Regions from separate parts of the Cobetia sp. 2AS genome, predicted to be linked through region 3. Evidence: predicted binding sites of a transcription regulator. Region 3 holds the regulator's gene; each other region holds the start of a gene.
The links. Region 3 encodes sigma-54, which starts transcription at its own class of promoters, with help from an activator protein. Its sites were predicted from a motif close to TGGCACNNNNNTTGCTNT; they were not measured.
Positions count from the first base shown of each region.

Region 1: speB (agmatinase) is a predicted target of sigma-54. The motif match lies at 1,815-1,832, and genes of this name have one in related genera.
Region 2: QD356_RS04425 (aminomethyltransferase family protein) is a predicted target of sigma-54. The motif match lies at 1,757-1,774, and genes of this name have one in related genera.

Region 1 covers NZ_JARWKQ010000002.1:218,257-222,464, reverse strand. The annotation lists gene QD356_RS06145 (YjiH family protein) at 1-396, opposite strand, end outside; gene speB (agmatinase) at 737-1,687, opposite strand; gene QD356_RS06135 (sigma 54-interacting transcriptional regulator) at 2,115-3,770, shown strand; gene QD356_RS06130 (hypothetical protein) at 3,772-4,208, shown strand, end outside.
Region 2 covers NZ_JARWKQ010000001.1:1,045,115-1,049,322, forward strand. The annotation lists gene QD356_RS04420 (XRE family transcriptional regulator) at 1-17, opposite strand, end outside; gene QD356_RS04425 (aminomethyltransferase family protein) at 381-1,526, opposite strand; gene glnT (type III glutamate--ammonia ligase) at 2,212-3,546, shown strand; gene QD356_RS04435 (glutamine amidotransferase family protein) at 3,664-4,208, shown strand, end outside.
Region 3 covers NZ_JARWKQ010000001.1:129,130-133,337, forward strand. The annotation lists gene QD356_RS00555 (PTS sugar transporter subunit IIA) at 1-465, opposite strand, end outside; gene raiA (ribosome-associated translation inhibitor RaiA) at 475-783, opposite strand; gene QD356_RS00565 (RNA polymerase factor sigma-54) at 1,444-2,892, opposite strand; gene lptB (LPS export ABC transporter ATP-binding protein) at 3,126-3,866, opposite strand; gene lptA (lipopolysaccharide transport periplasmic protein LptA) at 3,870-4,208, opposite strand, start outside.

The DNA of each region.
Region 1 (4,208 bases), on a different contig from region 3:
GGCCGCGAAGAAGAAGAAGGTCAGCAGCACCGGCGCGAGATCATTGAGCATCACGCCGCCGGTGAAGGCCGCGGTGATCTGGGTCGGCCCCCACTGGAAGTAGGTCATCAACGCGAAGATGGCGCCGAGGGCGCGCATGGCGAACCACACCGGCGAGACATCGAACAGCTCATGCGCCGCGCCCTGACGTGCCCAGGCGGGCTTGGCGAGCTTGACGAAGCCGGTGAGGATTACCGACAGGCACAGCACCGCGACGGCGATGGCGGGCAAGGCGCTGCCGAGCGTGGCCTTGAGCCAATCGGCCATCAGGCCCATGCCGATATTGATGGTGTCGCCGACACTGAACGGCACCAAAAAGAAGCTGATGCCGAGCAGTGACGGCACCAGGAATTTCATCAGTCCCCTGGCTGTCAGCGGCACGGGACGGGTGGCGATGAGGTCTTTCTGCGCCTTCTGTGGCTTGGCGGTCTCAGGCTGTTCAGCACCAGAGCCAGAACTTGATACGGAACTTGAGACAGAGTCGGAAATAGCGCGGGGCGGCGTATGGTCCGCCGCGGAGTCGATGCTGGTTGTCATTCGGGTCACCTAGATCTTGTTGTAATGGTCAGGCTCTAGCCGAGCATTGTGTGATGCATCATGCCGTATCGTCTCGGGTGATTCTGTGTGCGCCGAGGGCGGGACGGGCCTCCGGCGCGGGTACAGCAGGACAGCGGGTCATTCGTGGGTCGTTCGTGGATCAGTCGCGCTGTTGCACGCCCGGCAGTACGCACAGCATCTCGTAGAGCAGGGTCGCGCCCATCAGCGCGGTGTTGCCGCTGGTGTCGTAGGGCGGGGAGACTTCCATCAAGTCACCGCCGACGATGTTGAGGCCACGCGCGCCGCGCACGATTTCCATGCCCTGCGGCATGGTCAGGCCGCCGGCTTCCACGGTGCCGGTGCCGGGGGCGACGGAGGGGTCCAGGCCATCGATGTCGAAGGTGATGTACACCGGGCGGTCGCCCATCATGTCGCGCACTTCGGCCATCAGCGGGGCGAGTGACTTGAACCAGCACATCTCGGCGGTCTCGACACGGAAGCCCTGCTGGCGGCACCAGTCGAAGTCATCGGCGGAGTAGCCGGTGCCACGCAGGCCGATCTGCACCACGCGATTGCTGTCGAGCAGGCCTTCTTCCTGGGCGCGGCGAATCGGCGTGCCGTGGGCGATGGGCTCGCCGAACATGTGGTCGTTGACGTCGGCGTGGGCATCGATGTGGATCAGGCCGACCGGACCGTGCTTCTTGGCGATGGCACGCAGCACCGGCAGGGTGACGGTGTGATCGCCGCCCAGTGTCAGCGGTACGCAGTCGTGGCGCAGCACCTCATCGTAGAACTGCTCGATGATGTCCATGCTCTTGGGCAGGTGGAAGGTGTTGATCGGCACATCGCCGATGTCCGCCACCTGCAGGCTATCGAAGGGCGCGGCGCGGGTGGCCATGTTGTAGGGGCGCAGCATGCGCGATTCATCGCGGATCTGACGCGGGCCGAGACGTGCGCCCGGACGGTTGGAGGTACCGATGTCCAGCGGAATGCCGATGAATGCGGCGTCCAGGCCTTCCGCGGTTTCCTGAGCCGGCAGACGCATCATGGTGGCCGGGCCGCCGAAACGTGGCATGTCGTTGCCGCCCAGCGGCTGATTGAACTCGCTCATCTGTCTCTCCAGGGTCTTGAGTCGCTCGCGCTAACGTGACGGCGAGCGGGGTATTGTGATTGTTCGCCTGATCGCCTGCCGGACTGTGGCATGAAAGCTGGCGATTTTCCTTGGCGCATACCCCAGCATTGCAGTAACCATGCCAATTTTTAGTCGATTGATTTTATTGATTTTTATTTGAGGGCGGTCGCAGAGTGATTCATTTGTGGATCGCTCGTGCGTCATTAATGATTCAAAAATGGATCACTGATTCATTTGTGGATCACATTCGGGCATCATCGAGAGTGTCTTCAAGCGCAGTGCGAGAAGGCCAGCAGGAAAGAACTGCTGGAAAGAACTGATAGAAAGAAGCGCTGGAAAGAAGCTATAGAAAGACCTGCTGGAAAGCCCCGCCCCGATTCACAGGCTCGACCATGAGGTACCCGCCATGTCAGAGCTCGACCGTCAGATTCTCAAGACCATCATCGACACCGCTCACGATCACTACTTCGTGGTCAATGCGGATGGGCAGGTGATGGATGTCAGCCCCGGCGCTGCGGCGGTCTATGGCATGACCCGCGAGGAGTTGTGTGCCGCCAACGTGCATGAGCTGGAAGCCAGTGGCGTGCTCAAGCCCTCCATCAGCCTGGAGGTGCTGCGCACGGGGCGCACGCTGCAGATGATGCAGCTCACCGCCACCGGGCGGCGGGTGGTGGCGCAGGCGCATCCGGTGTTCGTCGCGGGCAAGCTCGAGTGCGTGGTCAGCCGCTCAATGGATCTCACCGATATCCAGCTGTTGCAGCAGGAGTACGCGGTGCTTCAGCAGCGCTTCAGTGATCACCTGCGTCGTAACTCGCGTGGCGGTGAGCTGGGTGGCGTCAGTCAGGCAGAGGGTGATTGGGCAATGGCGGGGGCAGGGCAATCAGTCCAGGCCACGGAGCAATATGCACAGAGCCAGGCTGAACAGCGGCAACGTGAACAATCAGCGCGCAAGCAGGCCGAGTGCGAAGACGCCGCGCTGGAGCTGGGCGAGCTGCAGGTCAGAAGCCCGGTGATGCGCGAGATAGCACTGCTGCTCAAGCGGGTCGCGCCCACCAACGCCACGGTGTTGATGCTGGGCGAATCCGGGGTCGGCAAGACGGCCTTCGCCCATCAACTGCATCGCTGGAGCCAACGTGCCGACGGCCCCTTCATCGAGGTGAACTGCGGCGCCATCCCCGAGAGCCTGTTCGAGTCCGAGATGTTCGGCTATCAGGCCGGTGCCTTCACCGGCGCGGGCAACCGTGGCAAGGCGGGCCTGATGGAGCAGGCCGAAGGCGGCACCCTGTTCCTCGATGAAATCGGTGAGCTGCCGCTGGCCACCCAGACCAAGCTGCTCAAGGTGATTCAGGACGGGATGATCACCCGCCTGGGCGACACCACCACCCGCCGCGCCGACTTCCGCCTGGTCGTCGCCACCAATCAAGACCTCGCCGCCCGCGTGGAGCAGGGCCAGTTCCGCCTCGACCTCTACTACCGCATCAATGTGCTCCCCGTCAGCCTGCCGCCGCTGCGTGAACGCCGCGAAGACATTCCCGCCCTGATCGAGCAACACCTCTCCCGCCTCAATCAACGTCACGGTCGCCGCAAACTCCTCGACGCCTCGTTATGGCCCATCCTCATGCGCCAGGACTGGCTCGGCAATATCCGCGAACTGGAAAACTGGCTGGAACGCGCCTGGCTCAGCGCCCCCAGTGATGTCATCGACAGCGACTCAGTGAAAACACTGCTCAACACTTGTTCCACGAATAACGCTAAGGGACTAGGCAATTCATTTGGCTTCAGTAATGACAAATCTAATGGAATAGGCGTTACTGAAAGTTTTACCACTGCCGATAACTCTCATAGTCCCAATTCCCTCTCAGAGTCTGACGCTGAGGGGGCGGTAGCCATGCCAATACCCAAACTCGGCCCCAACGAAACGCTCAAGGAAGGCCTGGCACGCATCGAAGCACAATGGTTACGCGAGATGGCAGCCGAATTGCCCAGCACCTATGCGATAGCCAAGAGGGCAGGGATCAGTCAGCCGTCGGTGGTTCGGAAGCTGAAAAATAGTCGAGGATGACGTGTATATCTTTAAAAACACAGAAATAACAACTAAAAAAGCATCAGATTTTGAGACAAAGTCTATGCTTTTTTTAATAGGCATGAGAGCTGATAGCAATGAAATAGAAACCATTGCTGTTGATTGCTTTAATGATGTAACAGGCTTAAATGCAAACTTTGATAGATTGTGGGATGTACAAAGTAAAAACCATAGAACCATGTATCCAAGTAAGATTGGAGAAAGTTTGTTTACTTTATATAAGAATTATGTATCATCGTTTGGTTTTTTTTATGAGTTCATATTGTTCGTGCCCAAGCTGAATCGTAATTATTTAATCGATAAAGGGGTTAATGTATATACTTACTCAAATATAAATAAGAAGCAAAAGCGAGGTATAGAGAAAAAGCTTAAAGAGGTTATATTGGATTCTTGTTGTAAACTTGAATATAATAAAAA
Region 2 (4,208 bases), 920 kb from region 3:
GCTTTCGTGTCAGACACTTTCGTGTCAGGCGCTGTCGGTTGAGGTGTATTGGAGGAATGGGAGGATTCTCGCGGCATGGATAACTCCTGTGGCGGAGGTGAATGCGATAAGGACAATGATCAGGCGGGGTGAGAATACGCGTCCTTGTGGGAGTCGTTGCGCGTCACCCGCGTGCGAATATCGGGTGACATTATCAAGTTTACCGCCAACCCTCATCCACGTTTGTGGCCAGTCCTCGGTCTGACTCCATGGCATGTGATGCAAGAGGCCTCCTCGACGCCATGCCGAGGAGGCCTCTCAGGTTTCACGCTATCCAGCATCACGCGATTCGCGCTGTCGCCGCGGGGCTTGAGCTGTTGCCTCGTGGCTGTGGCGCGCGATCAGCCGCGAGCCAGACGCTTGGCCTTTTCCGGGTCATCGAAGGGCAGGGAATGGCTGATGGCCGAGAGGCTGGTCTCGCCGTCAGTGCCGGTCTTGAGGGTCAGCGGGGTGCCATGCTCGGCATAGCCGGGTTCGAGACGTGCCAGCGCCATGGAACGATCGCTCAGGCGCGAGTACATGCCCTGGGTGATGACACCGACACACTTGCCGTCGGCGTAGACCTTGTCACCGATCTGGGCGACGTCTTTCGAATCCAGCAGCACGCCATAGACCTTGACGCGCTCCTTGCCCTGCAGCGCGAAGTGTTCGCTGGCGCCACGGAATTCGGTCTTGCCCGGCGAGACGGTGAAGTCCAGTCCCAATTCCCACAAGGTGTCGCCCACCGGCTGGTCGGGGTACGGGTAGGTTTCGGAATTGTCCGCCGGGTAGAACAGCAGGTGGCTCTCGACCCGCAGCCAGTCAAGGGTGCCGAAGCTGCACGGCTTGATGCCCATGTCGGCACCCTCCGCGAGAATCTGTTCCCACAGAGAGGGGGCGTCCTTGGCCTTGCAGAAGATCTCGTAGCCACGCTCGCCGGTGTAGCCGGTGCGCGAGATCATCACGTGGCAGCCGAACAGCTGGGTCTGCAGATGGTGGAAGTAACGCAGCTCACGGATACCCGGCACGTGACGCTCCAGGAAATCCACCGCGACCGGCCCCTGCAGTGACATGTCATGCATGTCGTCATCGAAGGTCAGGCTGACGGCGCGTCCCAGGGCACTCTTGGCCAGCATTTCATTCGCGGTGCCCGTGCCGTGCACCACGAGGTAGGAGTTCGGCGCCAGGCAATAGACGATGCAGTCGTCGACGAACTTGCCGGCCTCATTCAAGACGCTGGCGTACACCGACTTGCCCGGATACAGCTTGGACATGTCCCGCGTGGTGACGTAATCCAGCACGGCCTGAGCATGCGGGCCATTGCAGTGGATCTTCTTGAGCCCCGAGACATCCATCAGACCGGCGCGGGTGCGAATGGTCTCGTGGTCATCGGCCGTGTCCGAGACGGCGTAATTCCAGGCGGTGCCCATGCCATTCCAGTCTTCAAGCTCCGCGCCCAGCTTGCGGTGTTGTTCGGCCAGTGCCGAGATGCGCCATGAATTCGCCATGCGTCCCTTTCTCCTGTGAGTCGTGCTGCCTAGCGTAAATGGGGGTGCCGTAGTCCTGCTGATGCTGGCGAAGATGGCGCGCAAGACGCGCATCCGCCGCAGGAGGTGTTGTTTTTCTTTCGCCTTTTCAGGCGCCTCTTCAGGCGCTTCACAAGGGCTTGTACCTGCTGCTTGCCTTGCCTGATCGCACGAGGAGCGATTCTTCAAAGGAAAGAAACATTCCTCATGGTTAAGCAAGGGGCTTGCCAATTCCGTCAAAGGCCATGGCCACGGCAGCCCTTGAGCGAGTCAGGCGCCGATTGTCAGCACGAATCAGGGCGTGAATATTAGCGCTTCGCGTCATGCTGGTGCGAAGAGAGGGCTTTGGGCACCGAAATGATGCCTATTTCGAGAAACGAGCAGGAACTCACTCAGGATCACTTGGCGTTTCCTGTTGGGTAAAACGAGCTTGGAAAATAAATTTCCATGCAAAACAGGAGGTTGGTGAAAAGTTCTGGGCGGCAACTGGTGAAATGGCATGCTGCATGCTTTTCTTTAGGGGAAATAAAGTTGACCAGCAGGAATCACAAAAACTCGTTTCATCCGCTATCTTGACGTGGCGAGTCACCACAAGGGGTCAGGTTTCCCGGGGTGGCAGACAGTGTCGAGGGAGATGGAACCCGGTCCGCTCTCAGAGGAAACCCAGATGTCACCCGAAAACGCGCAACAGTTCATCAAGGATCACGACATTCGCTATCTGCTGGCGCAGTTCGTGGATATTCATGGCGCTGCCAAGACCAAGTCCGTGCCGGCCAATTGCCTGATGGATGTGGTCGAGAAGGGCGCCGGCTTTGCCGGCTTCGCCGTCAGTGGTCTCGGCATGTCGCCGGAGGGGCCGGACTTCATGGCGCGGGGTGATCTGAGCTCGTTGTCGCTGGTGCCGTGGCAGCCGGGCTATGCGCGCATGGCCTGTGATGGCTACGTCAATGGGCAACCGTTCGCCAACGACAGCCGCGTGGTGCTGCTCAAGCAGCTGGAGCGCCTGAAGGAGAAGGGCTGGACGCTCAATACCGGGCTGGAGCCGGAATTCTCGCTGTTCCGCCGGGGGGAAGCGGGTGAGCTGTTGCCGGTGGACGAGAGCGATACCCTCGCCAAGCCCTGCTACGACTACAAGGGCCTGTCGCGTTCGCGTGAATTCCTCGAGCGTCTGGTCGAATCGCTGCAGGCGGTGGACTTCGACGTCTATCAGATCGATCACGAGGACGCCAACGGCCAGTTCGAGATCAACTACACCTACAGCGATGCGCTGACTTCGGCAGACCGCTTCACCTTCGTGCGCATGGCCGCCGGCGAGATCGCCAATGACCTGGGCATGGTGTGCTCCTTCATGCCCAAGCCGCTGGCGGACCGCCCGGGCAATGGCATGCACTTCCACCTGTCCGTATGTGATGACACCGGACGCAACCTGTTCGGCGATGATTCCGACGCCCAGGGCATGGGCCTGTCGCCGCTGGCGTACCACTTCCTCGGCGGACTGCTGGCACATGCCCCGGCGCTGTGTGCCTTTGCCGCGCCGACCGTCAATTCCTACAAGCGTCTGGTCGGGGGTGGCAGCACCAGCGGCGCGACCTGGGCGCCGGTCTTCATCGCCTACGGGGACAACAACCGCTCGGCCATGGTGCGTGTGCCCTATGGTCGCCTCGAGTTCCGCCTGCCGGACGCCGGCTGCAACCCCTATCTCGTGCACGCCGCCATCATCGCGGCGGGGCTGGATGGCGTGGCACGCAAGCTGGACCCGGGCACGCCCCACAACATCAATCTCTACTCGCTGACCCCGAGCGAATGCGCCGAAAAGGGCATCGAGAAGCTGCCGCAGAATCTGGCGCTGGCCATCGATGCGCTCGAGGCGGACAGCATTCTGCGCGAGAGCCTGGGCGAGGGAATCTGCGCCGAGTTCATGCGCCTCAAGCGCGAGGAATGGCTGGATTACAACGCACAGGTCAGTGCCTGGGAAGTCCAGCGCTACGCCGAATTCTTCTGATCTCATCCGGCGGCGCTCGCGGGTCTCGCGGGTCATGCCAGACGAGGGTCGCCACTGTCACCACCACGTTCAAGACATCAGGCAGGAGACGCCTCCTGCCCGTGAGAGGACATCACCATGTGTGGAATCGTAGGGCTTTATCTCAAGAACCCGGCGCTGGAATCGCGCCTGGGGGAGCTGTTCGAGCCGATGTTGATCGCGATGACCGATCGCGGCCCGGACAGCGCCGGCTTCGCCATCTATGGCGACGAATTTGACGCTGGCATCAAGCTGACGCTGCAAAGCGATGGTGCCGATGAGGATTGGGAGGCGATCGCCAAGGGCCTGGGCGAGCAGGTCGGCACGGTGGCGGACTGGTTCAGCAATGCCAGTGTCGCGGTATTCAAGATCGCCGGAGAAGAAAGTGCCGTGCGCAGCTGGCTTGCCGACAGCGCCCCGCAGATTCGCGTGCTGAGCGTGGGGCAGAGCATCGAGATCCTCAAGGCGGTGGGCCTGCCGGCTCATATCGCCAGCCTCTATGGCCTCAAGGGCATGCAGGGCAGCCACATCATCGGCCATACCCGCATGGCGACCGAAAGCGCCGTGACCCTGCAGGGCAGCCACCCGTTCTCCACCGGGCGTGATCTGTGCCTGGTCCACAACGGCTCGCTGTCCAACCACAA
Region 3 (4,208 bases):
CGCCGGTAATTCGGCGATGGCTTGGGTCAATGCCTCAAAGAGTGCACGCTGGCTGTCTGCTTGGCGCAGGGCCGAGCGATTGGTCGGGGAATTGAGCAATTCCGCGACCTGCCCGAGCAGCGTCAGATGGGTCTCATCCGCTTCCTCAGGCACCAGCAGCACGAACAGCAGATCGATGGGTTCTCCGTCGATGGCATCGAAGTCGATGGGTTCACCGAGCTTCAGAAACGCAGCGATTGGCGTCTTGCAATGCGGGCTGCGTGCATGGGGCACGGCCACGCCGTGGCCAATGCCGGTCGACCCCAGTCTTTCGCGCCCGATCAGGCGCGAGAAGACTTCCTGGCTATCCAGGCTGGGAATGTTCTGTGCGATGAAGGTGCTGAAGAATTCAAGCACCCGCTTCTTGCTCCCCCCGGGGACACCGTAAAGCGTGCGCTCGGGGGGAAGGATCTGATCAAGTGTCATGGCGGAAGGTCAACGGGTCCCGGTGCCCTGAGAGCGAGCCTGGGACTTTTCCTTGTGTTTGACCAGCTGGCGATCCAGCTTGTCGGCGAGCGCGTCGATGGCAGCGTACATGTTGGGGTCTTCTGCCAGGGCGTGGAGGTCAGCGCCTGCCGCATGCAAGGTGCAGGCAGCCTGCTGGCGCTCCTTCTCGATCGACAGAGTCACCTGAACATTGGTGATGTTGTCGTAATGCCGTTCGAGGCGAGCGAGCTTCTCGTTGACGTAATCGCGGAGAGGATCGGTAAGTTCCACATGATGCCCGGTGATATTCACTTGCATGGACACGCTCCTTTATCCAGCGGGTTGCCATTCAATTGTAACCCTTTTTGACTACGAGCAAACCCTGATCGGACGCTCTGCAACAGGCTTGACGGCCACCGTCTGGCGATGTTTTCGCACCCTTGCCAGTGGCGTCAGATGTCGTGAGCGTCTGTACCGACAATGCCCAAGCTTTGCGCAAAGATCAACGCTGCGCTGCATCGTGGCTCAGTGCTTGTCTTCAACTCAGTGAGGGGTATCGGAGTGGACTTCAAGGGCACGTCTGGTGGGTGGTGCGTGAAAGACGCGCAAGAAGGCGGGTTTTCGTCGCCAATCCCTGCATGTACGTCACCTTTCAGGCGCTCCGATTGCGTGGAGCAAGCGGCGTTCCGGGAGGTTCACCGGGTGTCATCCAGGTGCAATACGCGCAAAAGTGACTTTAAAAACATGCGATTGACGGTGAATGACGCTGCCGTAACGGCGGTTTTTTACCGTCATCCTGCGCGCCGTCATGTGCCATGACGGGCAATTGGCGAGCGGTTGCCGGGATGACAGGGAACGCGACAGGCGTACCGCTGCCCGCGAAGTCAGAGGCTGATGAGCGGAAAATCCAGCGCTTGAGGTTGGCGGCGGCTGCCATTGTGGAGGTGAAAGCAGGGCATGGCAGCCGCAGGTGACGGGTCAGGCCAGACGCTTGCGCTCGCTGGAGGAGGGGATGCCCATCGCTTCGCGATACTTGGCCACGGTACGACGTGCGACCTCGATGCCATCGCTGGCGAGCAGATCGACCAGCCGCGAGTCGGAGAGAGGCTTGCGGGCCGGCTCTTCCGCGATCAGCTTGCGGATGCGGGCACGAATGGCGGTGCTTGAGTGAGCGTCGCCATTGCCGCTGCCACCGACCTGGCTCGAGAAGAAGAACTTGAGCTCGAAGACGCCGCGCGGGGTGTGGATGTACTTCTGGGTCGTGACCCGCGAGATGGTCGATTCGTGCATCTCGACCACTTCGGCGATGTTGGCCAGAATCAGCGGCTTCATGCCTTCCTCGCCTTGCTCGAGGAAGTCGATCTGGCGTGCCATGATCTCGCGGCCGACCTTGAGCAGGGTGTCATTGCGTGATGACAGGCTCTTCATCAGCCAGCGCGCTTCCTGCAGGTTGTCCTTGAGAAAGGTGTTGTCGGCGGACTTGTCGGCACGCTTGATCAGTGCGGCGTATTCCGGCTGGATGCGCAGCTTGGGCAGCGCTTCCGGGTTGAGCTCGACCTGCCAGCCATGCCGGGTATGGCGCACCAGCAGATCAGGGATCACGTAATCGCTGGCGGGCTCGCCCCAGGCGGATGCCGGACGCGGATCGAGCGCGCGCACCAGGCGGATGACGTGGTCCAGCTCGTCATCGTCAAGGCTCAGGCGCCGCTTGAGCAGCTTGCGATCATCGTTGCCCAGTGCCTCGAGGAATTGGCGTACCAGGCGGCGCGCCTGCGCCAGCAGCGGCAGATCATCCGGCAGCAGCGCCAGTTGCAGCAGCAGGCATTCGCGCAGATCACGGGCAAAGACGCCGGTCGGGTCGAACTGCTGCAGACGCAGCAATACCTGCTCGAGCTCGGAGGCCTTGAGGCCGGGCAGGCCCTGGCCACGCAGGCCATCGACCAGCTCATCGAGAGACAGGCTCAGATAGCCGGCACCGTCGACGGCATCGATCAGGCTCTCCGCCATCTGGCGTTCACGGCCATCGAGGTCGGTCATCGCCAGCTGCCAGCGCAGGTGGTCCTGCAGGCTCTCGACGCTGGTATTGCGATCGAAGTCCGGCCCTTCCTCGCTCCCGCTGCCACTGCCGGAGCTGGTCAGGCTACCGGCGTGGTCCTGGTAGAGGTCCGACCAGTCACTGTCGAGGGGGTATTCCTCGGGAATCTCGCTCGAGGAGTCGGCAGTGGAGATCTCGCTCGAATCCTGTGTCTCGACGACATCCAGCGACTCGTAGTCCTCGTCGAGCTCCAACATGGGGTTGGACTCGAGGGCTTGCTGAATCTCCTGACGCAGGTCGAGCGTCGACAGCTGCAGCAGCTGGATCGCTTGCTGGAGCTGCGGCGTCATGGTCAGCGAGGTGCCGAGGCGGAGTTGCAGGGTGGGTTTCATGGAGTCAGTCAATTCACGGCAAAGGAACGTGCTTACTACGCTATACCGTGACTCGGGGCACTGACAAGTGGTTGTCGTGAATATTCAAGCAACTTGCATGCCATGTTTCCACCAAGGTGGTATGGACGTCATGCATGCGTCTGATGTCAGACATGAAAAAGCCGCTACGCGATAAAATCACGCAGCGGCTTTTGAAGCTTTTGCCTCGCGAGGACTCAGCGCAGCCGCTGACCCTAGAGCGTGAACTCGTGACCCAGGTAGACGTCGCGCACCTGCTGGTTGGCCAGGATGGAGTCCGCGTCACCGTGGGCGATGATCTGGCCATCGCCGACGATATAGGCGGTGTCACAGATATCGAGTGTCTCGCGCACGTTGTGGTCGGTGATCAGCACACCGATGCCACGATCGCGCAGTTGGCGCACGATGCTCTTGATCTCGCCCACCGAGATGGGGTCGACGCCGGCAAAGGGCTCATCGAGCAGTACGAAGTCCGGCTCGGTGGCAAGCGCCCGGGCGATCTCGACCCGTCGACGCTCACCACCGGACAGGCTCATACCGGCGCTGGCGCGGATGTGCGTGATGCTGAATTCCTCGAGCAACTCTTCAAGGCGTGCCTTGCGGCCATTGCGATCCAGGTCCTTGCGGGTCTCCAGAATCGCCATGATGTTGTCGGCCACCGACAGCTTGCGGAAGATCGACGCTTCCTGCGGCAGATAGCCGATGCCGGCGCGTGCACGCTGATGCATGGCGGCAGCGGAGAGGTCCTTGTCATCGATGGAGACGTTGCCGGCATCGGCGCGCACCAGTCCGACGATCATGTAGAACGAGGTCGTCTTGCCGGCGCCGTTGGGGCCCAGCAGGCCGACGATGTCGCCTTGGCGGATCTCCAGCGAGATGTCCTTGACCACCTTGCGGCCCTTGTAGGCCTTGGCCAGATGGCGAGCGCTCAGCGTACGCGGAGTAGCAGCAGTCATGACTCAGTTTTCCTTGCTGGCATTGGTGCCGCGCGGCGTCAGGGTCATGTGCACGCGACCGCCTTCGGTCTGCTGTGCCGTCTTGCTGTTGTTGGCGTTCACCTGGCGCTTGTCGAGGAAGTACTCCACGTAGCCGCCTTCGAAGGTGTCATCGCCTTTCTCGAGACGCGCATTGCCGACCAGCTCCACGCGGCGCTCCAGCGCATGGTAGCGGATGGTGTCGGCCCAGCCCTTGACCAGCTTCTCGTCGGGTGCGGGTTGCTGTTCCAGGTAGGCACGCTTGCCGGTGGCCTTGACCAGCGAGATCTCGCCGCTGCCGGCGCGACTGATATCGACGCGGCT